DNA from 2 places in the Falsiroseomonas sp. HC035 genome. Region 2 is predicted to be linked to the other one. Evidence: predicted binding sites of a transcription regulator. Region 2 holds the regulator's gene; the other holds the start of a gene.
The links. Region 2 encodes LexA, which represses DNA repair genes until DNA is damaged. Its sites were predicted from a motif close to TGTTCTANNTANGTTC; they were not measured.

Region 1 (3,405 bases), on a different contig from region 2:
AGATGCAGCGCCAGGCCCAGCAACAGGTCGGGGCCGATGCCCGCGCGCTGACCGATGCCGCGCTGCGCACCGAACACCAGCGGCGGGAGCGCGAGGCCTTCGAGCGGGCGGCGGAGGATATTCGTGCCGCCGTGGCGGAGGACCCGCTGCTGGCGGAACTGGCGCAGCAGCTTCTGGTGGAACAGGTGCCGGAGGGGCTGCGCATCCAATTGCTGGACGCCGACCGGCAGCCGATGTTCGCGCTCGGCGGCAGCGCGCCGAACGACCGCGCACGAGGCCTGCTGGCGCGGGTCACGCAGGTGGTGGCGCGGCTGCCGAACGAGATCGCGGTGGCCGGGCACACCGACGCCACCCCGTTCCGCGGCGGCGGCGACCGCTCCAACTGGGATCTGTCGGCGGAACGCGCCAACGTCACGCGCCGGCTGCTGACGGAGGCCGGCCTGCCGGTGGCGCGCATCCGCAGCGTCACCGGCAATGCGGAACGTGACCTGCTGCTGCCGGAGACGCCGAACGCGGCGGCCAATCGCCGCGTCTCCATCACGCTGCTGCGCGAGAATCCCCCAACGCCGCGCACCGTACCGCAGGTGGCCGCGCCATGACGACGATCGGCGGCCTGGTCTTCCTGCTGGCCATGGTGTTCGGCGGCTACATGATTGCCGGCGGCAAGTTCGGCATCATCCTGAAGTCGCTGCCGTATGAGATGATGATGATCGGCGGCGCCGCGATCGGCGCTTTCGTGATGGCGAACAGCGTGGCCGGCATCAAGCACACGCTCGGAGGCTTCGGGAAAATCCTGAAGGGGGAACGCTTCCACAAGCATGAATACGTCGACCTGCTGTCGATGCTGTACTGGTTCGTGCGGCTGGCGCAGACCAAGGGCGCGATGGCGCTGGAGGCGCATATCGAGAAGCCATCGGAAAGCCCGGCCTTCCAGAAGTTCCCGAAGATCATGGCGGACAGGATCGCGGTGGCGATGATCTGCGACTATCTGCGCATGGTCGGCATGAACGCCGACGATCCGCACCAGATCGAGGACATCATGTCCAAGGAGTTGAAGAAGGTGCGGGCGGAGGAACTGCATGTGGCGCACACCTTCCAGACCACGGCGGATGCGCTGCCGGCGCTCGGCATCGTCGCCGCCGTACTCGGCGTCATCAAGACCATGGCCAGCATCGACAGCCCGCCCGCCGTGCTCGGCGGCATGATCGGCGGCGCGCTGGTCGGCACCTTCCTCGGCATCCTGCTGGCCTATGGCGTGATGGGGCCGATGGCGTCGCGGCTGAACGGCGTGATCGAGGAGGATTGCAAATACTACGAGGTGATCCGCGCCGTGCTCGTCGCGCATCTGCACGGCAATGCGCCGCAGGTGGCCGTGGAAGCCGGGCGCAAGGCCGCACCCTCGCATTCCATGCCGAGCTTCGCCGAGCTCGAGGAGGCGTTGCAGAGCCTGCAGATCGGCTAGGCCTGACAAGCTGGGCCGGCTTGCCGCCCGCCGTGAAGGGCGCGAAAAAATGTGAGGGCCCGGTGGCGGGCCGGGATGCCAGGGGTTTCAGCGCGATGCCCGCCGCGCCGCATCCCCCGCGGCAACCCCGTCGCGCAGGATGACTTTTTGTCGCCCTGGTTGTTCTTGATTTGTTCGGATCGCTCGGCCATCGTCGGCGCGATGCAGCCCGCCGAGACTCCTCCTCCTCCGCCGGATTCGGCCCCGCTCGACCAGGCGGCCGTACTGGCCGCGCTGCGTGCGCGCGTGGCGCGGCTGGAAGGTGGCGGCCGTGCCAGGCATGGCATGGCGCCGGTGCCGGTGTGCGACGGCATCCCGCTGCCCGGCGGCGGGCTGGCGCGCGCCGCGATGCATGAGGTGGCCGGCACCAGCCCCGGCAGCGCCGCCGCCTTCTGCGCCATGCTGCTGGCCCGCAGCGGCGGCACGGTGCTGTGGATCGCCACCGACCGGGACGAATTTCAGGCCTGGCCGCCCGGCCTCGCCCGCTGCGGCTTGTCTCCCGCCAATTTGGTGCTGGTGCGGGCGGAACGCTGGGCGGATGCGCTGTGGGCGATGGAGGAGGCGCTGCGCTGCCCCGCCGTCACCGGCGCGCTGTTGGCCACGGGGTGGGAGGCGCCGGCCCGGCTGGACCTGACCGCGACCCGCCGCCTGCAACTGGCCGCCGAGACCGGCGGCGCGCTCGGCCTGGTGCTGCGGCCGGACCTGCCGAACCCGGACCCCAGCGCGGCGGCCACGAGTTGGCGCGTGGCGCCGCTGCCCTCCGGCGGCGCCGGGCATGGGCTGGAAGATCCGCGCTGGCAGCTGGAATTGCTGCGCGCCCGCGGCGGCAAGCCGGACGGGCCATGGTCCGTCACCTGGCGCGCCGCCTCCGGCGCGCTCGACCTGGAGGAGACGGAGGTGTCGGCCGAGCCGACCCGCACCCGGCGCGCCCGGAGATGATGTTGAATCCTGCCTCAATCGCCGGCGTGCGCCTCCGCGCACCTGGCTGCGCGGCATGGGCCGCGGCGCCCCTTCGGGCGCTCGCCCGCCTTTGGCGGGCACAGGTCACGCTTGATGGAAGCTGACACGACTCGCCGCTTCCTGGCCCTGCACCTGCCGGACTTGGCCATCGCGCGGCTGCGGCGGGCGGAGCCGGACTTGCCGGGCCGTCCGCTGGCGACCTGGGACTCCATGGGAAGCCGCCGCCTGCTGGTCGCCGTGGACGCGGCCGCCGCGGAACTTGGGCTGAGCCCGGGCCAGGCGCTGGCCGATGCCCAGGCCATCACGCCCGACCTGCTGCTGCGCCCCGCGGCGCGGGAGGCCGATGCGCGCGCGCTGCGCGCCCTGGCGCTGTGGGCGCGCCGCTACACGCCGCTCGCGGCGATTGATCCGCCGGAAGGGCTGATCCTCGACACCACCGGCTGCGACCATCTGTGGGGTGGGGAAGCCGCGTTGCTGGCCGATGCGCTGGCCCGGCTGCGTCGCGCCGGGCTGGCACCGCAAGGCGCCGTGGCCGGCGCCGCTGCCACCGCCGCCGCCCTGGCCCGTGCCCGCACGGACAACCCCATCGCCGCCTCCGGCATCGAGCCGGCGCTGGCCGCGCCGCTGCCGCTCGGCCCCGCGCTGCGGCTGGACGCGGCGATGCGGGAGGATCTGGCGCGACTCGGCCTGCGCCGGGTGCGGGATTTGCTGGACCAGCCACGCGGCCCGCTGGCACGCCGCTTCGGCCAGAAGCTGCTGGACGCGCTGGATGCGGTGACGGGCCACCGCCCGCAGGCCATCCAGCCGGTGCTGCCGCCGCCCGACCTCGCCTCCGCGATCGAATTGCTGGAGCCGATCGTGACGCGGCCGGCGATCGAGGCCGCGCTCGACCGGCTGCTGGCCGATCTGGCGGAGACCCTGCGCCGCACCGGCCGCGGCGTGCG
Region 2 (3,405 bases):
CCGGCGCGGCCGGAGGCGGGCGACCGGCTGACCGTGCGCGCACTGCTGCGCGAGCCCGGGGCGCCGGTGGTGCCGGACGGCTATGACTTCCAGCGCGCCGCGTTTTTTTCCGGATTGGGTGGGTCGGGCTTCGCGCTCGGGCCAGCGGCGGTGGAGCCGGGGCAGGGGGAGAAACTCGCACGGCTGCGGGCGCGGCTCGAACAGGCGGTGACGGCGGCGATCCCCGGCGCAGCCGGCGCGGTGGCCGCGGCGCTGATCACCGGTACGCAGAGCGGCATCCCGGAGCCGGCCATGGTTGCGATGCGCGATTCCGGGCTGGCGCACCTGCTGTCGGTGTCCGGCCTGCACATGGCAATCGTCATGGGGCTGGTCTTCGGCGTGCTGCGGGCGGGCCTGGCGCTGGTGCCCTGGGTGGCGCTGCGGGTGCCGGGGAAGGCCGTGGCGGCGGTGGGGGCGCTGGCGGCGGGGGCATTCTACATGCTGCTGACCGGATCGCAGGTGCCGATGCAACGCTGCCTCGGCATGGCGGCGCTGATGACGCTGGCGCTGCTCGCCGGGCGAAGGGCGCTGTCGCTGCGGGTGCTGGCCATGGCCGCCGCGGCGGTGCTGGTGGTGGCGCCGGCGGAAGTGCTGGGGCCATCCTTCCAGATGTCCTTCGGCGCGGTGCTGGCGCTGATCGCCGGGCATGACGCCCTGCGGCCCTGGCTGGCGCGGCTGGAGCCCCGGCGCGCCTGGTGGCGGCGCGGCCTGCTGCTGCTGGCAGGGCTGGTGCTGACATCCCTGCTGGCGGGCGCGGCCACCGCCCCGTCCGGCCTGCACCACTTCGGGCGGTTGCAGGTGTTCGGGGTGCTGGCCAATGCGGTGGCGGTGCCGCTGACTTCCCTGCTGGTGATGCCGGCCGCGCTGGCGGCGGTGCTGGCGCTGCCGATCGGACTGCAGGACTGGCCGCTCTGGGCCATGGGATGGGGGGTTGAGTGCATCCTGCTCGTGGCGCGTCTGGTCGCAGACATGCCGGGGGCTGCGCCGGCGATGCCCCCACTGCCGGGCTGGGGGCTGGCGCTGGCGGCCTTCGGATTCTGCTGGCTGTGCCTGTGGCGCGGCGGTCTGCGGCTGTTCGGGGTGCCGGTGATCCTGGCGGGCCTGGCGGCGGGTCTCGTCTCGCCACCGCCGGACCTGCTGGTGTCCAGCGACGCCCGGCTGGTGGCGCTGCGCACGGCGGACGGGATTTACCTCTACCGCGTCCCGGGGGCCCGCAACTTCGCGCGCGACAACATGCTGCGCGCGATGGGCGCGACCCAAGCGCTGGCACTGCCGGGACAGGGGGAAGTCGCGGGCGGCGCCATTTCGTGCACGCCGACAGCGTGCCGCTTCCAGCCAAGGCCCGGCAGCGCCGTCGCCGTGCTGCTACGGGGGCCACCGGCGCGGCGCGGGGAGCGTATGCCGCCCCTGGACCCCGGACAGGCCTGCGGCCACGCTGCGCTGGTCGTGGCGCTCGAGGCGATGGAGCCGCGCTGCCGCAGCGGCGTCACCATTGACCGGTTCGCGATGTGGCGCGACGGCGCCCAGGCCGCCTGGCTCGGCACGGCGGCCGTCATCCGCACGGACCGCGGCCTGCGAGGCGACCGCCCCTGGGTGCCGCCGGTCCCGATGCCAGGTCGCGCCTCCGACCTGCCGCGCGCAACCGTCGATACGGGATCGCGTTAACCATGCCTTAGCCGGGCCAGATCCAGGATGCCCGGACAGGAAGGGCGGAAAGGACGCGAGTCATGGACATGGCATGGATGCTGGTCGCCGGGATTCTGAGCGGTGTCGTCGCCACGGCAGCGTGGCAGCGGCTGCACGCCTGGCGTGCGGCACGCCGCCACGAATGGGACCCCTACTGAGGGCTCAGTAGCGGCGCAGCAGGCCGATCAACCGGCCCTGAACCCGAACCCGGTCCGGCCCGAAAATGCGCGTCTCGTAGGCGCGGTTCGCAGGCTCCAGCGCCACCGAATTGCCCTTGCGACGAAGGCGTTTCAGCGTGACCTCCTGGTCATCGACCAGTGCCACCACGATCGCGCCGCTGTCGGCCGTATCGCCGCGGCGGATGATCACCGTGTCGCCGTCCAGGATGCCAGCCTCCATCATCGAATCGCCAGCCACCTCCAGCGCATAATGCTCGCCGCCGCTCAGCAGCGCGGCCGGGACGTCGATGCTGGCCGAGGTGTCGCGCAGCGCCTCGATCGGCATGCCGGCAGCAATCCGACCATACAGCGGCAGGGCGACAGAGCCCGCTTCGTTCGCTGCCTTCTGCACCCCGGCAAGGCCCGGCGCGAAATGGCCCCGGATCACGTTCGGCGTGAAGGATGGCGGAGCAGGTGCCGGCCCGGGATCGGCCCGGCGCGGCGCGACGTTTTCCGGCAGGCGCACAACCTCCAGCGCACGGGCGCGGTGCGCGCGGCGCTTCAGGAAGCCTCGTTCCTCCAGGGCCGTTATCAGGCGGTGGATGCCGGATTTGGATTTGAGGCGCAGCGCGTCCTTCATCTCCTCGAAGGAAGGCGAGAAGCCGGTCGCGCGCAGGTGCTTGTCGATGAACATCAGCAACTCGTGCTGCTTGCGCGTCAGCATGGCGTTCTCCAGCCGGTCGGGGGACCACGGGGTGCCGAACAAACGGGCAACCGGCATGGATGTTCTATGTAGGTTCCTGCGAGGCCGTCAAATCTTTTTCGCGGCTCTTGCCAAAAAACGCGCCGTAGCGGGGCTTAGATGCCGAACTGGCCCAATGGGATGGCCGGCACCTCGGCCCCCTTGGGCAGGGCCGGCGCCAAGGGCGGCCTCAGGATCAGCGCTTCTGCCCGCGCCAGATTGGCTAACATGGAGCTGTCCTGCTGCGGAAACGGGGTGGCAGTGATGTGGCTGTCCGAATCGGTGCCGAGCGTGGCGCGTAAATGATCGAATCGGCGGTCATTCGCCGGCAGGTCGGCGCCGGCCCGGACCAGGATGGTGCGCGGCGCCGCGGGCGGCAGCCCGGACAGCACGGCGAGTGCCGGCAGCAGGAACTGCACGCCACAGACCAGGGCGGAGACTGGGTTGCCGGGCAGGCCCAGCACCGGCGTGGCGCCGAGCCGGCCCCAGATCAGCGGCTTGCCCGGCCGCATGGCGATCTTCCAGAAATCCAGCGCAAAGCCGTCCCGGCCGAGCGCTGCCTGGATCAGGTCATGCTCGCCCACGCTGGCGCCGCCCGTCGTCACCAGCAGGTCGCAGCCGCGGGAGGCCGTGGCGGCGGCGGCGATCGCATCCCGATCATCCGCCACGATGGGCAGCACCAGCGGATCGCCGCCGCCGGCCCGCACCAGGGCGGCCAGGGCATGGGCGTTGCTGCTGACGATGCCGCCGGGCGGGATCGGCTCGCCGGGCAGGGCGATC

Region 1: a site for LexA is predicted at 1,623-1,638, ahead of ACLF3G_RS17370 (ImuA family protein). Genes of this name have one in related genera too.

The regions. Positions count from the first base shown of each region.
Region 1 covers NZ_JBNXUN010000008.1:23,890-27,294, forward strand. Annotated here, with positions in the region: gene ACLF3G_RS17360 (flagellar motor protein MotB) at 1-599, shown strand, start outside; gene motA (flagellar motor stator protein MotA) at 596-1,462, shown strand; gene ACLF3G_RS17370 (ImuA family protein) at 1,664-2,440, shown strand; gene ACLF3G_RS17375 (Y-family DNA polymerase) at 2,555-3,405, shown strand, end outside.
Region 2 covers NZ_JBNXUN010000009.1:62,332-65,736, reverse strand. Annotated here, with positions in the region: gene ACLF3G_RS18765 (ComEC/Rec2 family competence protein) at 1-1,704, shown strand, start outside; gene lexA (transcriptional repressor LexA) at 1,888-2,607, opposite strand; gene ACLF3G_RS18755 (molybdopterin molybdotransferase MoeA) at 2,742-3,405, opposite strand, start outside.